3 regions of the Trichococcus flocculiformis genome follow, and region 1 is predicted to be linked to each of the others. Evidence: riboswitches for the same ligand, from Rfam matches in the RefSeq annotation. Region 1 holds a riboswitch; each other region holds the start of a gene.
The links. A riboswitch is a leader RNA that binds a small molecule or an ion and turns the genes downstream of it on or off. The one in region 1 is predicted to bind S-adenosylmethionine.
Positions count from the first base shown of each region.

Region 1 (6,771 bases):
TGCTCTACATCCACTCCATGCGCGACCTCTATCAGAGCAATGCGGATGCCGTCAGCATCGTTATTCTGGGGAAAATCTATGAATCATTGGAGGATTGCTGTGACGCCTTCAAGGACGTGACCAAATTCGTGGAAGAGATTGCGTTGAAGTACGCTTGATCTGTGGTGGTTGTCCGATAATGTGGAAGAATCGGACAAGTGTAGTGAGTTAGTCTTGCTGGTTGTCCGATAATGCGGAGGAATCGGACAAGCGGAGTAAGTTTGATTTGCTGGTTGTCCGATAATGCGGAGGAATCGGACAAGCGGAGTGAGATTGTCTTGCCGGTTGTCCGATAATGTGGAAGAATCGAACAAGTGGAGTAAGTTTGATTTGCTGGTTGTCCGATAATGCGGAGGAATCGGACAAGCGGAGTGAGATTGTCTTGCCGGTTGTCCGATAATGTGGAAGAATCGAACAATCAGAGCGAGTTGGTAGCGTGAATGCCCGCCATAACTGTTTTAAAGGGTTATTTCTGAGCGTAAAATCAAGTCCCATACATAAATAAATAGGGCGGCATCAAAACCAGAATAATCCTTTCTGGTTTTGATGCCGCCTTATTTAGCTATATGGTCAAAAAGATGCCATCAACTATAATCTGTTGTCCATGTACCGAAATTATTGGTCTAAGGATAGATCCAGTTCTCCAGTGGAATAACGGATATGTCCGTCCCAGTTTCTTGCATGCATACTGATGCCGTTCATGTGATGGTCGTCTTCCGTGTGGTGACGGAGATGAGTGGCATGGCTACGTACATACTGACCGTGATTTTCATATGTCACCGTATCCATCATCGCTGCATCTACGGGAGTTGCGACAGCAAAGGTTGTCAAGGCAGTAAAAGAAATCAGGCCAATCATCAAATATTTTTTCTTCATGAATAAGTTCTTCCTTCCTATGTATACTGACTATAGTTTATGCGGCTGTTTCAGTCTTGTTGATCGGACAAAAGAAACGATCAGCAACGCGGGATCGCTTGATCCTTCTTCAGTATACTAAGGAAGTGTGTAGAACAGATGTAGTTAAAAAATAAAATATATGGATTCGCGATTAGTTGAATTTTGCGCAAGGGTATGACATAATATATTTGAAAATTAAATAACTTCTTTATCAAGAGAGATCGAGGGACTGGCCCGATGACATCTCAGCAACCGACCAATGCGCGAGCGCAATGGCACGGTGCTAAATCCTGCAGAGCAATCTGAGAGATAAGAAGAGCAAAGCGACATTCCCGACTCTTCTTGTTTAAAGAAGGGTTTTTTGTTTTCAAAAAAACAATCTGGAGGGAAAGATGATGACGATGACAAAAGAACAATTCGGGCGCTGCGAAAGAATGGAAGCGGCAGGCGGCCCAAAAAGCCAATCCGAGGCCATGCTCTATCATCAGTACAAGCAGCAAAAACAACAACTGGAGGATGCAAGACAGCTCGGAAAGGAACAGTTCCAGAGTGACATACTCGAAAAATTATTGGAAGTGCAGCAGCTTGAACGCAGCATCGAAAAGCTGCAAGGACAGCTTCAGAACGAGAGGATTACCCTGGAAAACATGACTGGAACGCTAATGTTGTTGGGGGACGAAATGTAGAGGGACCGACCGGAGATATGCCAAGCAGACTTTTCGGCATATTTGGCAACTTATAATCATTTTTGTGGAGGAGTCGAACGGATGAATCATATTTCTCGCGGGGCACCGGCTAAATATGCCCATTTTCCTAATATCGAAAAAATTGGTCATTCAGAGAGAGTTTCTTGCGGTACCTGCGCATTTTACGACCGGAGTGATCGATCCTGCAAGAAGCAGCCTGTCTTTGTTCCGGAGATCGGCTATAACTATTGGAAATATTGCAAGCATTTCCAGCTAGATAGAGAGTATGCCTCCCAAAGTAATCTATCCTTTGTGGAAAGAAACTGGATGGGTGCAACAAAAAAGAAGAACAATAACAAAAAGAAAAATGAAAAATCACCGAAAGAAGCAGCACCTCAAAAGAGCAAAGAGCCTCCCAAAAAATCAGAATGGTTGGACTGGAAGATTTCTGTGTATGACTATGAGGATAAGGAAACGTACAGTTACAGGGTTGTCCAATCACCGAACAGCAACTTAGATAAACACCAAGTCAGCAAAGATTCCGTTCTTTTCCAAGAAGCGAAAAAAGCGCAGCCCGGAACAGATTTCAAAGTGAATGGTTTCAGGTACAAGCTGATCAGTAAGAAGAAATGCTAAGCATATTCGGAATGAGATTCAAGGAACGACATATTTTTGATTCACTCAAAAGGAGGAATGGACATGGAACTGAAGATGAAGCGTATCTACGAATCTCCTGAGGAAACAGATGGCTTCAGGATCTTGGTTGATCGGTTGTGGCCGCGTGGAGTCAAGAAGGAGGCCGCGCAGTTGGATGCATGGCTGAAGGACAGCGCGCCTTCGCCGGATTTGCGCAAATGGTTCGCCCACGATCCCGATAAATTCGCCGCCTTCAAGGAACGGTATGAAGAGGAACTATTGACGAACCCGCCGACCGCTGCTGCTGTAGCCGAGATCCTGAAACAGCTGACAGAGACCGACGTCACGCTGGTCTACGCTGCGCGGGATCCGGAGATCAATCATGTCGTCGTGCTGCGGGATTTTGTGGAAAGCCAGCGGAAATAAGCAACTATAGAATGCGGAAGAAGCCGCCCTTGGCCAAGGGCGGCTTCTTCCGGTTGGGTGTGCTGCCTCAGTCGGCTTTCGGAGCAGCGTCAGCGTCCGTTCAGTCGACATAAGTGTTTTGTCTCGCGTTTCAGTGGGGATGGGCATGCAGAACAGTCGACGCTAGCCCAAGCTGTCGGCTTTCGGAGCAACCGCGCAGTACAATCAGCCAACAAACATGCGTCATCTCGGCTTTACGAAGAAAAAACAGTGCCGAATGACCGACGCCGCCGAACACCCATCACACTTTACTGCTGTCCCCGAACTGCTTCCGGTATTTCAAAGGCGGCAGCCCGTAGCTGCGCCGGAATTGCTCCACGAAGTAGCTGGTCTGGTTGTAGCCGACCGCTTCGCTGATTTCGCTGATCGAGAGGTCGGTGCCGATGATCAGGTTTTTGGCCAGAAAGAGCCGATGCTTGGCGACGTATTTCATCGGGGATGTCTGAGTGTACTTCTGGAACAGTGCCGTGCAGCGGTTTTTGTTGATTAAGGCATGGTTGGCCAGATCAGCAACGGTGATCGGACTTTGGTAATGTGCTTCTACATATGCTAGCAGTCTGTGGAATAAATTTTGATCCTCAAAATCGGCCGTTTTGCCGGACCCACTGGACGACTGCATGATTTCCTCCAGGCAGTCCGAAAGCAGGTTGATGATGGAAAAGTAGGGGATGGATCGGTCGCTTGCCGCCAGGATCCGGTGCAGCCGGGCCGTCATTTCCGGAGACAAAGCCAGCAGCCGATAGCTGAAGGCCTCTTTTTCCAACAGCGGCAGAATGTAGTCCTGAAGCACTTTTGGATGGAAAAAATCCGGCTCGAAATTGATGCAGATGGCGGCTGCATCGCCTGCGATTGTCCGGGATCGGTGCAGTTGCCCGCGGTTGATGAGCAGGAGTGTATCGTCCGATAACGGAAACGTCTCCTCGTTCACCGTGAATGCCAACGTGCCTTCATGGACCCAGACAGCCTGCAGTTCCTTGTGCCAATGCAGCGGAATCGTATCGTGGCGCAGATGCTGAAAATGCTGGCGAAGCAGTGTCAGATTGAAGTCGTTGGAAGGGAAAAGGACGTCCTCTTCCAAGTGATTTCTGAAATGGATCGGCATCGTTTTGCCATCGACTTTGCTTGCAACGATGCGGTTGTTGTCTGTAATGGGATCAGTAAAATCGTTCATCTGGATCGCTCCTTCTTCGTTCGGTTCTGCAGCTTTTCTGATATTATCATAACAATTTCGATCTTCCTCTAGCAAATCCGGCAATAGAATTTACACGAATCTGATAAAAATAAATAGGCAATTGATAGAACCAGTCAGATCAGCCGACTATAATGAATCCATACAAAAGATAATCACAGAAATGGGAGCGGGCAATATGAGCAACAAATTAAAAGGAATTTTATTGGCGGCGGGCGGAGGCAGCCTGTGGGGGATCTCCGGAATTTTGGCGCAACTGCTGTTCGCCGACTATACGGTCTCGTCCGAATGGCTGGTAAGCACGCGCCTCCTGATGGCGGGAATCCTGATCCTTTTCTATAGCCATGCCGTGAAGCGGGAGGGTATTTTCGTGATTTTTCGTCAAAAAAGGGACATCATCCGCCTTCTGTTGTTCGCGGTGTTCGGTATGGTCGCCTGCCAGTATTTGTTTTTCAAAGCAATCGAGATGAGTAGCGCATCATTGGCTGCCATTCTTCAGTTTACGGCACCAATTTTTGTCTATTTATATATGCTGGTAAAGAAAGAGAAACGCTTCAATCCGGCTGAAGGCGGATTGGTTCTGGCGACTTTTGCAGGCGTGCTGCTGATCGTGACCAAAGGGGATTTCAGCCAAATCGCGGTTTCGCCGCTTGGCCTGGCACTCGGCATCGGGTCTGCTATCGGCGTGGCCTTTTACACCCTGCAACCGCGCCTGATTCTGAAAAAATACGGATCCCCCGTGGTCGTGGGTTGGGGTATGTTCATCGGTGGCGTGCTGTTCCAGTTCATCCACCCTTTTTGGGCCCCCGGATTCGCGGTGACAGCGCAAAGCATGCTGCTGACCGGTGCGATCATCCTCTTCGGCACGGCTGTCGCCTTCCTGGCGTATCTGGAAAGCGTGAAATACATAGAAGCCTCCTTGGCGAGCGTCATGACCGCATTGGAGCCGTTGCTGGCGGCGGTACTTTCGGTGCTGGTTTTCGGCACCTCATTCGGGCTTTTTGAATGGTTGGGCATTGCGATTGTTTTGGGATCTGTACTGCTGCTGTCGAATTTCAGCCGGTTCAAAGAAAAAAGCCCTTCCCGGGAATGCGGAAAAGGAATCTTGTAAAAACAAAGCAAGCAGCAGGCGACTCCTTAGCGCCGGCTGCTTGCTTTAAATTACTTTGGCTATTTTTGTTCCAATACCACGCGGTAATAATCATCATCGCCTTTGAAAACCAATTTGATTTGTAGTTCCCTTTCGGAAAGTTTCGGGTCGACAAAAGTATTCGTTTCGTCGGATACTTTTTCTTTAATGTCGTCGAGGGAATCATAATAGGCTACAATGAATGGTTCATGCTCCGAATCAAAATCCGCGAGTTGTTCCAAAAAGGCCGTTTCGTCGTCGATCACTTCCGTGCTGATGACTTCTGAACTTTCGCTGACTGATGATTGCGTGACTTCGGTTTCAGGCGTTTCTTCTGCGCCATTCGAACAGGCCATAAGCAACAATACAAGCGGAAGAGCTAAGTAGGCTTTCATTTGCAAGTTGATTCCTCCCATTTCCAGATTGTTTTAATATTAAGTATAACCTAGTCATGTTGATAATAGAAATAATGTTAACAATAAGAAACAAAAAATAGGCCGTGGGATAAAATCCAGGAAATTGATCGAAGGAATTCCGGTTTTCCATCGTTATCGCTTGACTTAACCTTAACTTTAAGGAGTATGCTCTTTCTACAAGAGCGAGAATGCTGCTTTTGAATAAAAAAGCATAATGGAGGAAAAATAGATGGTACTAGCGAGAGCAAGAGCAGTCGACGGTCCGGACAAACCGTTCCGATTTGCTGAAATCAAGAGACGGGAATTGGATGAACAGGACGTTCTGATCGAAATCAAGTTTGCGGGTATCTGCCATTCGGATATCCATACAGCCCATGGTGAGTGGGGACATGTGCACTATCCGCTCGTTCCTGGGCATGAAATCGCGGGATTGGTCACCGCAGTCGGTCCTGGCGTAACGAAATATAAAATTGGGGATCGCGTTGGTGTCGGCTGCATGGTTGATTCCTGCGGAGAATGCGAAAATTGTTTGCGCGGGGAAGAGCAGTACTGCCTGAAAGGCAATGTCCCGACTTATGCCGGAGTCGATAAATACGGCGAACCGACACAGGGCGGCTACTCGACGCATATCGTCGTGACCGAAGATTTTGTTGTGCGCATTCCGGACAACATCGGTCTGGACGCCGCAGCGCCGCTGTTGTGCGCCGGCATCACAACCTACTCACCATTGAACCGTTGGCAGGCCGGCCCCGGCAAGAAAGTCGCCGTGATCGGACTGGGCGGATTGGGGCACATGGGCGTCAAAATCGCGCATGCGATGGGGGCTGAAGTCACCGTCCTTTCGCAAACGTTGAGCAAAAAAGAAGACGGACTGAAGTTCGGGGCGCAGCATTATTACGCCACCAAGGATCCGGAAACATTCAAGGAATTGGCCGGCAGCTTTGATTTGATCATCAATACGGTGAGTGCCGTGATCAATCTGGACGCTTACCTGGGCTTGTTGAAACTCGACGGCACGCTGGTGAACGTCGGGGCTCCAGGAGAACCGCTGTCAGTGAATGTGATGTCCTTGATCGGACATCGCCGTTCCTTTGCAGGTTCCATGATCGGCGGCATCCGCGAAACCCAGGAAATGCTGGACTTCTGCGCCGAACACAGCATCGTTCCGAATATCGAAGTCATTTCAGCCGACCAGATCGACGAGGCTTATGAACGCGTCTTGGCTTCCGACGTCAGATACCGTTTCGTGATCGACACCAGCACAATCTGATGAAAAATTAGTTCTCTGATGTTCAATATTTTTGGGCGCAAGGG
Region 1 is NZ_OY759718.1:2,970,573-2,977,343, reverse strand. Features, by position in the region: gene ACKPCD_RS14135 (DUF47 domain-containing protein) at 1-158, shown strand, start outside; gene ACKPCD_RS14130 (hypothetical protein) at 655-915, opposite strand; SAM riboswitch class I at 1,142-1,252, shown strand; gene ACKPCD_RS14125 (hypothetical protein) at 1,332-1,622, shown strand; gene ACKPCD_RS14120 (hypothetical protein) at 1,704-2,258, shown strand; gene ACKPCD_RS14115 (DUF488 domain-containing protein) at 2,322-2,684, shown strand; gene ACKPCD_RS14110 (AraC family transcriptional regulator) at 2,965-3,894, opposite strand; gene ACKPCD_RS14105 (DMT family transporter) at 4,091-5,023, shown strand; gene ACKPCD_RS14100 (hypothetical protein) at 5,083-5,442, opposite strand; gene ACKPCD_RS14095 (NAD(P)-dependent alcohol dehydrogenase) at 5,687-6,727, shown strand.

Region 2 (6,771 bases), 900 kb from region 1:
TCGTCAACGCATTCAAACTTTTCAACTCACCAACCGTCAAGCCGTTTGCTGCAGCTATTTTGTAAAGGGTATCGCCAACAACTACCGTATATTCTGAAGTTGGAGTGGTTGGTGCTTTTTCTTCATCCGTATCTTCATCAGGGTTGTTTCCCTCGACTATAACGCTGTCAGGCAACACCAGACGATCTCCCACATAGATCATATTGGAAGTCAGTTTATTCAGCGTCAACAGATCCACTAACGAAATACCATACTTTTTAGCGATTGCATAAAGCGTGTCGCCGGGTTGAACGACATGGAAAGCCTCCCCCGCTTGAACCGGAGCATCCGGTGTATCAACTTCTTCCGAATCTTCTTCAGGTTCACTTGGTTTCTCTTGTTCTCCAGTATCTTCTTCTGAATTCTCGGGCAGGTCGACATTCGGCAGGTCAGGAGTATCAGTAGGCTTTTCAAAATCGACATTGCCTGCATCCGGATTTTCGACTTCTTCGTCATCTACAAGTTGATAGTTATCATATTGATCCAAACCGTATTGTGCAATGATTCTGTTCAACTTGGCACTGTAGGCTGTATCCGTAGCATAGCGACCGGTCAAATAAGCTGTTGCATCCTGGTAAGAGGCTGCATTGCTTTTCCAAGCACCGGCATAATAATTCGGATTCCAACTTGTTCCATTCGCAAGAAGATTTGCATAATCCTGCAAGGATTCGGCATAGGAAGGATATTTTCTGAATTCAGCATTGATTGGGTAGTAATTCTGCCCGCCGCTGTCCTCAAGTGTTCCCATGTTGACAGATTCTCCGTTATAGTTCCCTTTGATCCCGAACAGATTATAGTTGGGAGCCGAAGCTAAAGCGCTGGTACCCCAACCGCTTTCGAGGATGGCTTGAGCCATCATCACAGAGGCATAAAGATCATTTTTGGCAGCGATTATGGTCGCGGAAGGGATGATCTGGTTCAAAAAGGGATTAGTGGAATATACTTGTGTATCCTTTGTTCCGAGCGCAGTCTTCTCTGCTGCCAGAACCATTTCGACTGGCTTCACGACAGTTGTCATGAATAAGGATGTACTCAATACCGCTACGCTGCGTTTCAGTCTTTTATTCGTGGTGATAAAAGAATTGGTCAGTTGTTCTTTTTTCTTTTGGTTGATGCGTTCGTTTCTGGATAACACCAAAATATACCACTCCTTGTATCAAAAATACTGCCTATATGGCAGTGAAAACATCTGGTTTTTTAACAATGATGGAAAGATAATTTAAATTTCTTTTAAGAAATAATCCAACATACCTATTATATGTTTGTTTATCACATTTTTGAATGGCTTTCATAATCATATTCTATATTTAATAATTGAAATAAATCTGTAACAAACCATTCCACGAACAATATGTAACCCCTTTCCCCATTCAACTTCTCCTGAAATCCGGAAAAGCTATCAAATAGACTACAGACAGACCAAAAATCATGATAAAATGGATACTGAGGTGAAAGTATTGACAAATCAATTTTTATACAGTGACACGAATAAACGTTACCATACATGGAATTATCATCTGCAACAACATTTCGGCGAAAAGATTTTCAAAGTAGCCATCGATGGCGGTTTTGATTGCCCAAACCGCGACGGCACTGTCGCACGCGGCGGCTGCACCTTCTGCACCGTTTCCGGATCCGGCGATTTTGCCCAGGACAGGGTCGATCCGCTGCCAGTCCAATTGCGCAAAGGCATTGATATGATGCACAAAAAATGGCCGAATGTTAAAAGCTACATCGCCTATTTCCAGAACTTCACCAATACGCACGCACCGGTTGACATTCTGCGCCACCGCTATGAACAGGTCGTAAACGAGGACGGCGTGGTCGGCATCATGATTGCAACGCGCCCGGACTGCCTGCCGCCGGAAACAATCGCGTACTTAGCTGAACTGAACAAGCGCTATTATATATGGGTGGAATTGGGACTTCAGACCATCCATGAGGAGACAAGCAAAATCATCAACCGCGCGCATTCCTATGATACCTACCTGAAGGCGGTCGATGAACTTCGTGCGCACAATATCCCGGTGTGTACCCATCTCATCAACGGTCTTCCGGGAGAAACTCATGACATGATGATGGAGAGCGTCAAACGTGTTATCCTGGATTCGGACATTCAAGGCATCAAAATCCATTTACTGCATTTGATGAAAAACACTAAAATGCTTCGGGACTACCATCAAGGACGGCTACGTTTGTTAGAGAAAGACGAATATGTTGGGCTTGTCTGCGATCAGCTCGAAGTCATTCCGGAAGAAATCGTCATACACCGGATTACGGGAGATGCTCCGCGTGACACGCTTGTCGGCCCGATGTGGAGCCTCAAAAAATGGGAAGTGCTGAACGCAATCGACCATGAGCTGGAGCGCCGCAGTACCTATCAAGGAATCCACAATATCAGAAATAAGGGTGAGGAACATGTTATTGTCCGCAGTGGACTTCAGTCATAGTTTGCTGAAGGAAACAGTCTGCAAAGGAGATTTAGTCATTGATGCCACTGTCGGAAACGGCAGCGATACCGTCCTTTTGGCTACACTGGTCGGTCCGACAGGCAAAGTGATCGGTTTTGACGTCCAGAAACAAGCCATCGAAAATACTGCACAAAAACTATTGTTGGCAGGACTGACGGATCAGGTTACCCTTCTTCATCAAGGGCATGAAACCCTTGGGGATGTGCTGGCCGACAATGCAAAAATCGGCGGTGCCATCTTCAACTTAGGATACCTGCCAGGATCCGATAAAACGATCATCACCAAAAAAAATACGACCATCCGTGCCATCGAAGCCTTGCTCCCGAAATTGCGGATCGGCAGTTACATTCTCTTAGTCGTGTACAGTGGGCATCCTGGCGGCATGGAAGAGAAGAATGCCCTGCTTGATTACTGCAGTAGCTTGAATCAATCCTTATTCAAGGTACTGCAGTACGGCTTCATCAATCAGATCAATCATCCGCCGTTCTTGATTGCCATCGAAAAAAAGAAAACTCCTTACATGAAATAGAAAAAAGGAAAGCGTTCCGGCAAATGACCGCAACGCTTTCCTTTTTTTGCTTGCTTTTATTTGTTCGCTTGAACATATGAAAGCAAAGCTTCTGTTTTGTCTGTCTTTTCCCAAGTGAAGTCAGCATCTTCACGGCCAAAATGTCCGTAGGCTGCCGTCTTTTTAAAGATAGGACGACGCAGATCCAACATTTGAATGATGCCAGCTGGCGTCAAGTTGAAGTTTTTGCGCACTGCCTCTATCAAAGTGGCTTCGGGATATTCGCTTGTACCGAATGTATCGATCGCAATCGATACTGGTTCAGCAACTCCGATCGCATAGGCCAATTGGATTTCACATTTTGTCGCCAATCCAGCCGCAACAATGTTCTTCGCAATGTAACGGGCCGCATAACTTGCAGAACGATCCACTTTTGTAGCATCCTTACCTGAGAAAGCACCGCCACCATGACGCGCATACCCACCATAAGTATCAACGATGATTTTTCTCCCAGTCAGACCGGAATCGCCTTTAGGTCCTCCAATGACAAAGCGACCAGTAGGATTGATGAAGTATTTCGTATCAGCATCCAACAAGGCATCGTCGATGACCACATGGATGACATGCTCCAAAATATCTTTTTTCAATTGTTCCAACGTGACATTCTCATCATGCTGCGTGCTCAAAACGATTGTGTCCACACGTTTCGGTTTGCCGTCTTCGTCGTATTCCACGGTGACTTGCGTTTTTCCGTCCGGTCTTAAATATTCCAAAGTACCGTCTTTGCGGACTTCAGATAAACGTTTCGCTAATTTATGACTAAGCGAAATAGGTAATGGCATCAGTTCTTCCGTTTCGTTGATGGCAAAACCGAACATCAACCCTTGATCCCCTGCCCCGATTTCATTGTAGTCCGTAGTCACCAGTTCTCTGCGCTCCAGTGATTCGTTGACACCGATTGCGATATCGTCGGATTGTTCGTCCAAGGATACCATAACGGCCAAATTATCCGCATCGAAACCAAATTTACCCCGCGTATAACCAATTTCAGTTACAGTATCGCGGACGATCTGCTGGATATTTACGTATGCGCTTGTCGTGATTTCTCCGAAGACAACCACCAGTCCGGTCGTGACTATCGTTTCGCAAGCAACACGCGCGTTTGGATCAGCAGCCAACAACGTATCCAAAATTGCATCGCTGATCTGATCAGCGATTTTATCCGGATGACCTTCCGTTACTGATTCTGAAGTAAATAATCTTTTTTCTACCATTTTTCATTCCCCCATTTTTTGGTTACAAGGCGTCTTCACATATTGTGAATCCTATCGGGATATTGCAATTAGCCTCTGAAATGCAACATGTCTAATATACGCTATCATCGCTAAAAAAGCAACATAAAATAAGAAGATTTCATCTTTGTATCATAGATGACGCAAACAAATACTGATGTAAATATTTTACGTCAGCTTTTTTCAATCCTGACATCGCTTGACATCGCAAAGACGTTAACCTATGATGAATTTGCGCAATAGATACGAGATGAAACACACTCTATCATTAATAGAGAAGGAAGAGATTATGCTGACAATCCAGAAACAATTCATGAATCTTATGCACAATACCTTTTTGTCGATGCTGACAGCCCCGTTGACGCTGCTTCTTTTCGGGGCATGGAGAGGAACGACTTTCAACGGTCCCAACTATCTGTTACTATTTATACTTTATCTTTTTTTGCTTTTTTCCCATGCCTTGGAACGCCTACTTTCAAAAAGAGAACATTCCAAAAGAAAGCTCCCCTATAAAATGATTTTGGTTTTAGGGTTTCTCTCAATCGTAATGCTGACCATCATATTTTATCTATCGAATATAGTCCTGACTGCGGTTCTTTTCCTGTATTTAATTTACCTGATCTTACAGTTTTATCCTTACAGTATGGCAAATACATTTTACGAAGTAATGCTGCAGCCTTTCTTTAAGGTGCTTATTCTTTCATCAGTATCTTTTTTTTCGCAGGCAAACTTTATTCCGTTACAGCTTCAATACGAAGTACTTCCAATGATCCTGTTCCATATTTTTTGTTTGATACAGGTCCAAATTAAGAATACTACATACAGCAATCAGCCAAATTCTTATTATCAAGAACTACTATTAGAGCATTCAAATTTTCTAAGAATGACCACTTTTCTGCTTCCCTACGCGGCAGGTATTCTCCAGATAGTTAATCTCAACAGCCCACTATGGGCCATAAGCTTATTCGGATTATCTATCCTAATGGTTTTCCCTTTATTCAAGAGAACACTTCAAAACGATCTCAGAATCGAACAATATTTAACTAACTATGCTTTTCTTTTCACACTAAGCTACTCATTATTATTTTTGGTCTAAGAAAAACAGGCATATGCGTCCTTCGACTGATGCATCTACCTGTTTTTTTGCAGGAATAGCTTTGTGGGTTCTTCATTCAGCCCTGAATAAGCAAACACTTATCACTTTTCCGAAGGGCTTACACGTGAAGCTGGCCATAAAATTTGATTGCATGAAACATGTTGTGAATCTGTGAAACACCTACGGTGACGCACTTTTCAATTCGAAAAATTTTATGCTTTCCCAATTATTAAAAAAAAACACTCAGAAGAGTGCTTTTCGATGATGATCCGTACGGGAATCGAACCCGTGTTACCGCCGTGAAAGGGCGGTGTCTTAACCGCTTGACCAACGGACCATAAATATACTAAAAAGAAAATCAGAACCAATTGCGGGGACAGGACTTGAACCTGTGACCTCCGGGTTATGAGCCCGGCGAGCTGCCAACTGCTCCACCCCGCGATAATAATAATAATAATAAAAGGAGGATAAGGGATTCGAACCCTTGCGCGCTTTTACACACCTGACGGTTTTCAAGACCGTTCCCTTCAGCCGGACTTGGGTAATCCTCCAAAGTTTATAATGATCCGTACGGGAATCGAACCCGTGTTACCGCCGTGAAAGGGCGGTGTCTTAACCGCTTGACCAACGGACCATCTTATTTATTTTTCTGATAAAGCTACGGAGAAGGAGGGATTTGAACCCTCGCGCCGCGTTAACGACCTACACCCTTAGCAGGGGCGCCTCTTCAGCCACTTGAGTACTTCCCCATAACAAGAAACGTTCTATTACTGTTTGTGCTTTATCAATGGGCCTAAATGGACTCGAACCATCGACCTCACGCTTATCAGGCGTGCGCTCTAACCAGCTGAGCTATAGGCCCTTCTTAAAAAAAGCGGGTGAGGAGAATCGAACTCCCGACATCAGCTTGGAAGGCTGGGGTTTTACCACTAAACTACACCCGCATGGCGGCTCCGACGGGATTTGAACCCGCGATCTCCTGCGTGACAGGCAGGCATGTTGACCCCTACACCACGGAACCATGCGTTAAACTTTTATGAGGTTACACTGTGGGCTTTCGCCCAAGTGTATCATGCTTGTAAGCTACTGAAGCAGCGACAATCATGACAATTGCGGGGACAGGACTTGAACCTGTGACCTCCGGGTTATGAGCCCGGCGAGCTGCCAACTGCTCCACCCCGCGATAATGAATAATAAGGAAACACTGTGAGATTACGCTCAAGTGTATCATGTCTGTACTGTCGCTAAAGCACCAACAGCCATGACAATGGCCGAAGGCCCCTAAAGGAGGATAAGGGATTCGAACCCTTGCGCGCTTTTACACGCCTGACGGTTTTCAAGACCGTTCCCTTCAGCCGGACTTGG
Region 2 is NZ_OY759718.1:2,073,381-2,080,151, forward strand. Features, by position in the region: gene ACKPCD_RS09870 (LysM peptidoglycan-binding domain-containing protein) at 1-1,174, opposite strand, end outside; gene mnmL (tRNA modification radical SAM protein MnmL/YtqA) at 1,497-2,489, shown strand; gene mnmM (tRNA 5-(aminomethyl)-2-thiouridylate-methyltransferase MnmM) at 2,458-3,039, shown strand; gene metK (methionine adenosyltransferase) at 3,096-4,292, opposite strand; SMK box riboswitch at 4,290-4,365, opposite strand; tRNA gene ACKPCD_RS09890 (tRNA-Glu) at 5,672-5,743, opposite strand; tRNA gene ACKPCD_RS09895 (tRNA-Met) at 5,775-5,847, opposite strand; tRNA gene ACKPCD_RS09900 (tRNA-Ser) at 5,868-5,957, opposite strand; tRNA gene ACKPCD_RS09905 (tRNA-Glu) at 5,969-6,040, opposite strand; tRNA gene ACKPCD_RS09910 (tRNA-Ser) at 6,068-6,155, opposite strand; tRNA gene ACKPCD_RS09915 (tRNA-Ile) at 6,195-6,268, opposite strand; tRNA gene ACKPCD_RS09920 (tRNA-Gly) at 6,280-6,350, opposite strand; tRNA gene ACKPCD_RS09925 (tRNA-Asp) at 6,352-6,427, opposite strand; tRNA gene ACKPCD_RS09930 (tRNA-Met) at 6,517-6,589, opposite strand; tRNA gene ACKPCD_RS09935 (tRNA-Ser) at 6,692-6,771, opposite strand, start outside.
Region 2: it holds a riboswitch for S-adenosylmethionine, as region 1 does, so the genes downstream of both, metK (methionine adenosyltransferase) here and ACKPCD_RS14125 (hypothetical protein) in region 1, are expected to answer to the same signal.

Region 3 (6,771 bases), 570 kb from region 1:
ATCATTTGGACGACACTTTCACTGACTGCATCCGTCCTGATCGGTTTGATCGGGCGCGCGATGTTCCCGATGGCGTTGACGACAGCAGCAACTTCGGAAACGATTTTCATCGAAATGGCGACACTGTTGTTCCCACCGTTATTGGCCGGAATCGTCATGTCGGGCATTTTGGCAGCTACTATCAGTTCCGCGGATTCATATCTGCTGATTGCCGCAAGTGCTTTTTCAAAAAATATCTACAAAGGCGTATTGCGCAAGGATGCATCCGATCAGCAAATCATGGCAATGACGCGGATGATTTTGATCGTATTGGCGATCGTAGGAATCATCATCGCTTTGGATGAGAACTCCGTCATCTTCACGATCGTATCCTTCGCCTGGGCGGGCTTCGGTGCGACATTCGGACCGCTGATGCTGTTCTCCTTGTTCTGGAAAAAAACAACACGTCAAGGCGCTATCGCCGGGATGTTGACAGGTGGAATTGCTGTTTTCATCTGGAAACTTCTGATCAAGCCTATCGGCGGCGTATTCGGCATCTATGAACTGTTGCCGGCATTCATCCTTTCTTGTGTGGCGATCGTGATTTTCTCCTTGATCGGTGAAAAACCGTCCGCTGCGATGGAAGAGGAGTTCGAAATGGTGAAAAGCCAGTCGAAAGCCTAAAACATATGCTAAGCATAAGAAAAGCTGAACGGGTTCGTTCAGCCCTGAAAGAAATTTAGGAAATCTGTCCACGCAACGTTCCCTACGGTCACCTTGTACTGGGGCTCTAAGGGATGAATCCCTAAGAGTCCCATGCAACTGAGCATCGAAGAGCGCAATAGGACAGATTTATCTAATTTCCGAAGGGCTAACCCGTGAAGCTGGACATTATTTTAGGTGCATGAAACATTTTGCAAACTTGTGAAACACCTACGGTGATGCACTTTTCACTCTGGAAATTTTGATAAATTCCTATGTATTTCAAAAAACAATCCATTTTGGATTGTTTTTTTTGATGCGCTTGACTATCGGGCGAAGGCATGACCCAATATTCAAGCCTGTCCTCCGGTGAACCGGATGTTCAGCGGAGGACAGCGCGAAATGTTAACGCAACTCCGGCAAGCTGGCCCTCGCCGGAGCGTGACGGCAAATTCATCCTGAACTCCGACTAAGCACCCGTTCACCGGAGAAGGGGATGTAATCTTAATTTCAACCTATCCGAATAAACTAAACTCTGGATCTGAAGAATTTCAGCTTTTTTGTGGATGATCGTGAACAACTGTCAAATCATTGTTCGGAAATGCCAACTGAAAAAAAATTTAGTTTTCTTTCCAAAATCATTGACATATACGTTGTATTTGTATAGAATTTAGCTTGCATAAATTGAATATCTCTTATTAATAGCCGTTGAGACGAGGGGTCGAAGATACGGTGGCAAACCAATCAATCTAATTTTATTTTCAAGGATTGATATTGGGTGCCCAACCTGAGCGTAGGATTATCCAAGTCCTATGAGCAATAAGAGGAAAAGCAGCTGATAGATATCGAAGCTTTCCTTTGGTTGGAGAGCTTTTTTTATGCCCATTTTTTATATCAAAGGGGGAAATCTATTTGGCTGAAAAGGTTTTATTCAATTCAGACACTTATTTGGACGGTCATTCCGACAAAATTACTTACCAAATTTCTAACGTTAAAGCAAAAAATATTACACATATCAAAATGCCGCTTTTCGAAGCGCTTGTTAAATATGCGAAACAGGACGTTACACCTTTCGATGTCCCTGGACATAAAATGGGTGCGCAGATGACGCCATTCAAGATGGCGGTCGGTGATATGACGATGCAGATGGATGTCAACTCCATGAAAGAATTGGACTTGTTGAGTCATCCGCAATTCGTCATAAAAGAAGCACAGGAACTGGCTGCAAAAGCATACAATGCCGATCAGGCCTTTTTCTTGGTGAACGGTACGACTGTAGGCATCCAAGCGATGATCATGAGCGTTGTTGGGCCGAACGATTCCATCTTGGTTCCGCGCAACTGCCATAAGTCTGTGATGAGTGGGTTGATCCTGAGCGGTGCAAAGCCGATCTTCATTCAGCCTGAAATGGATTTGGCTTTCGGTATTTCTCACGGCATCTCCGTGGAACGCATCATCAAAGGTTTGGATGATAATCCCAAAGCGAAAGCTCTTTTAGTCACTTATCCGACTTATTTCGGATCGTTGAACGATTTGCAGACGATCTGTGATATCGCGCATGAACGCGGTGTCGTTGTCATCGTCGACAGTGCGCACGGGGCGCATTTGCCGTTCATGCCCGGAAAAATGAAGGATCCAATTAAAGCCGGAGCCGATGCGGTGACGTATTCCATGCATAAAACTGGCGGATCCTTGACGCAGAGTTCCTTAATGGTGATGCAAGGGGACCGCATTTCCGCAACAAAATTACAAAAAGTGCTGAACATGCTGCAATCGACCAGCGCGAACTACTTGTTGATGAGTTCCATCGATGCCGCACGCAGCGAATTGGCGATGTACGGAAAAGATCGCTACAAAAAACTGCGTCCGATCGTCAGTGAAGCGATTGAAGCAATCGAAGCATTCGGCGACTATGAAGTATTGAAATCCGACTACATCAAAGACAAATTCGACCAAACGTATGACTGGACCAAATTGGTGATCCGTGTCAATGACATCGGCCTGACGGGCTTTGAAGTCTACACGATCTTGAAGCAAGAGTACGGCATCCAAATGGAGTTGGCTGAAGGCTATGTCGTGATGGCTGTCATCAGCACGGCCGATACGCGGGAATCAATCGGACGTCTGGTTGATGCCTTGATGGACATCCGCAGGCGCTATAAAAAAGCCAGTCAACATTTCGATGCCCACGTGATGACGTGCAGTATCAACGAATTGGCATGCAGTCCGCGTGATGCCTTTTATGCCGACAATGAAGTGGTGGGCATCGACGAAGCAGTCGGCCGCATCAGTGCCGACTCGATCATGATCTACCCGCCAGGAATTCCGTTGATCATTCCTGGTGAAGTAATCTCCGAAGCGGTCGTGCAACACTACCACTACTATAATGAGACACTGGGCAACGTTCTGACCGAGGAAAAAATGCCTCATCAGATCAAAGTCCTGAAAGATTAAACAATCAAATCAACCATCAAATAGCATACAGTTGGAGGACGGCAGACAGTGAGAAATAATATGAACATCCAGACTTTTATCGGCTGCGAATCTTCTTTTGAAGAAGCATCCACCGTATTATTCGGGATTCCATTCGATGGAACGACCAGTTTCAGGCCAGGCACGCGCTTTGCGATGCAGGCGATCCGCCAAGATTCATTTGGCTTGGAAAGTTATTCTCCTTATTTGGATCGCGATCTTGAAGAAGAAGCCATCCATGATGGCGGAGATCTGGATCTACCTTTCGGCAACACAGAGCGCGTCTTGAGTGATATCGCAACCTACACAAAAGAAGTATTGGATAATGGCAAGAAATTTTTGATGGTCGGCGGCGAGCACCTCGTGAGCCTGCCCACCATCGAGGCTGCCTATGAAAAATATCCGGATCTGCATGTCATCCATATCGATGCCCATACAGATCTGCGTGAAGACTACATGGGCGAACCGTTGTCGCATGCTTCGGTCATCCGCCGTTGCTTCGATTTCCTGGGAGACGGCCGCATTTTCCAATTCGGTATCCGCTCCGGTTTGAAGGAAGAGTTCGAATGGGCGAAAGAGCATACTTATATGGAGAAATTCACCATCGATACGTTGCCGCAGATCGTGCAGCAATTGAAGGATGTTCCCGTTTATGTGACAATCGATCTGGACGTTTTGGATCCTGGTACTTTCCCGGGAACCGGCACACCTGAGCCAGGCGGCATCACCTACAAGGAATTGTTGGCGGGTATCGCTACTTTGCAGGACTTGAATCAGATCGTTGCAGCCGACGTCGTCGAACTTTCACCGCAATACGATCCTTCAGGCGCTTCTACTGCTATGGCCTGCAAGACTGTCAGAGAAATGCTTTTGACGCTTACTAAATAAAAGAATCGATTATTGGACCTTGGACATAACCAAGGTCTTTTTTTTGCCCTGATTTCCGAATGAAAATATTTACATTAAATTGTAATGAAAATTCCCGAATCTCACGTAGGCATGTAAGGAAAAGTATCACTAACTTTTCATATCCTCATGCTAGTGAAATCCTGTTATAGCGAATGTTTTTCTAGAAGTTAATATTGTTACTATCAAAAAAAATATGCAACTAATTGTGAAAAAATGAATGAAAATGGATTGTAATTAAATGAGAGTTTGATTATAATATCAGAATAACAAAATAGAAAGTAGGGACGCCGAAATGAATAGTTACACTCCTCCAAAAAAGCAAGGAATGTATGATCCCGCCTACGAGCATGATGCATGTGGTATGGGATTTGTCGTTGACATCAATGGTAAGGGTTCTTATAAATTAGTCTCTGACGCGTTGGATTTATTGGAAAACATGGAGCATAGAGGTGCTTCCGGCGCTGATGCCAAAACAGGTGACGGAGCAGGTATCATGGTGCAGATTCCACATCATTTTTTCAGCAGGGAGTGCGACGTCCTCGGAATCCATTTGCCTAAAAAAGGCGACTATGGTGTAGGGATGCTCTTTGCCCATAAGTATGAAGATTTGCGTCACGAACAAATGAGAATGGTGGAAGAGATCATTACTTCCGAAGGCCAAAAAGTGCTTGGCTGGCGTGAGGTTCCGATCGACAGTTCGGAAATCGGTGCGACTGCTAAAGCTGCCATTCCGAGGTTTATCCAGGTCTTCATCGGTAAAGGAGAACCTCAAATGACGGAAATGGATTTCGAACGCAAATTATTCGTCATCCGCAAACTATCCGAAAAACAAATCGTTCCGATGAGCGAAAAAAGAGGCGGATCGTTCTATTTTGCCAGTTTATCTTCGAAAACGATCGTCTACAAAGGGATGTTGACTGCAGAACAATTACGCAGTTTCTATCTTGATCTTACGGATCTGGACTTCACATCCGCTTTGGCGATGGTCCATTCCCGTTTCAGTACGAATACCTTTCCGAGCTGGGAAAGAGCCCATCCCAACCGGTACTTGATCCATAATGGCGAAATCAACACAATCCGCGGCAACATAAACTGGATGCGTGCCCGTCAAGGCAGCATGTCCCAGGATTTGCTGGATGCCAGTGAAAAAATCTACCCGATCGTTGATGAAACAGGGAGTGATTCTTCCCAATTCGACAACAATCTGGAATTCTTGTATCTGAACGGCCGCTCATTGCCGGAAGCCGTCATGATGATGGTTCCTGAGCCTTGGGAAAAGAACAAAACAATGTCTAAATCCAAAAAAGATTTTTATAAATTCAACAACTTTTTGATGGAACCATGGGATGGACCTGCAGCAATGGGCTTCACGGATGGGGAAATCGTCGGAGCGGTATTGGACAGAAACGGTTTGCGTCCGTCCCGTTACTATGTGACGAAAGATGATCGCGTCATCCTTTCATCCGAAGTGGGTGTCGTAGATGTGCGTCCGGAAGATGTCGCCTATAAGGGCCGTCTGGAACCAGGTAAGATGCTGTTGATCGATACGAAGCAGAAACGCATCATCTCGGATGAGGAAATCAAAGAAACGGTCGCGGCTAAACAACCTTATGGAGAATGGGCTGAAAAGCACATTTCCAAAATGAAGGACCTTGCGCCTGCTCCATTGAACGAAATTGTTGAGCCTGAAGAATTGCTGCACCAGCAGAAAGCTTTCGGTTATACGTTTGAGGATATCCAATTATTGATCAAACCGATGGCTGTTACGGGAACTGATTCAGTCGGCGCCATGGGGATCGATTCTCCGTTGGCAGTCTTATCGGACAGACCGCAGATGCTGTATCTGTACTTCAAACAGTTATTTGCGCAAGTTACGAATCCTCCGATTGACGGTATCCGTGAGGAAATCGTTACTTCCGACACCATGCTTGTCGGAAATTGCGGGAATTTATTGGATCCGGATAATGCAGACACGCATGCCATCTACTTGGATAGCCCGATTTTGACGGACTCCGAACTGGCGAAAATCAAAGCGCTGCAGGACGATAAATTCAAAACTGTCACGCTTTCTCTTTTATATCGTGTCGAAGACGATGCGAAGGGGATGGAAAAAGCTTTGGAACGTCTGTTCAGTGCAGCGGACAAAGCCATTGCTTCCGGCGCCAACATTCTGGTCCTTTCCGACCGTGGTGTGAACGCTGAATGGGCTGCCATTCCGGCTTTATTGGCTGTTTCCGGCCTGCATCATCATTTGGTACGCGAAGAGACACGCACGAACGTCGGCCTTGTGCTGGAGTCCGGAGAACCAAGAGAAGTGCATCACTTCTGTACATTGGTCGGATACGGCTGTAATGCGGTCAATCCGTACTTGACTTACGCGACCATCCGCGATCTTGCTGAAGAAGATCTGCTGGACGGACTGGATGCTGAAGCAGCGGAAGCGAATTACATCCACGCGGCTGTCCACGGTATGTCCAAAGTACTGACGAAAATGGGTATTTCAACAATGCGCAGTTATCACGGTGCACAAATTTTTGAAGCACTGGGAGTCAACAGTGAAGTTGTCGCTAAATATTTCACAGGCACGCCGACCCGTATTGAAGGTATCGGACTGCAGGAAATCGCCACTGAAAACAGAATGCGTCATGACAGTGCTTATAAAGCTACAGCGCCTTACAGCGAAACGTTGGGAGTGGGCGGTCATTTCCA
Region 3 is NZ_OY759718.1:2,399,184-2,405,954, reverse strand. Features, by position in the region: gene ACKPCD_RS11455 (sodium/proline symporter) at 1-663, shown strand, start outside; SAM riboswitch class I at 1,374-1,507, shown strand; gene ACKPCD_RS11450 (aminotransferase class I/II-fold pyridoxal phosphate-dependent enzyme) at 1,594-3,135, shown strand; gene speB (agmatinase) at 3,184-4,041, shown strand; gene gltB (glutamate synthase large subunit) at 4,355-6,771, shown strand, end outside.
Region 3: it holds a riboswitch for S-adenosylmethionine, as region 1 does, so the genes downstream of both, ACKPCD_RS11450 (aminotransferase class I/II-fold pyridoxal phosphate-dependent enzyme) here and ACKPCD_RS14125 (hypothetical protein) in region 1, are expected to answer to the same signal.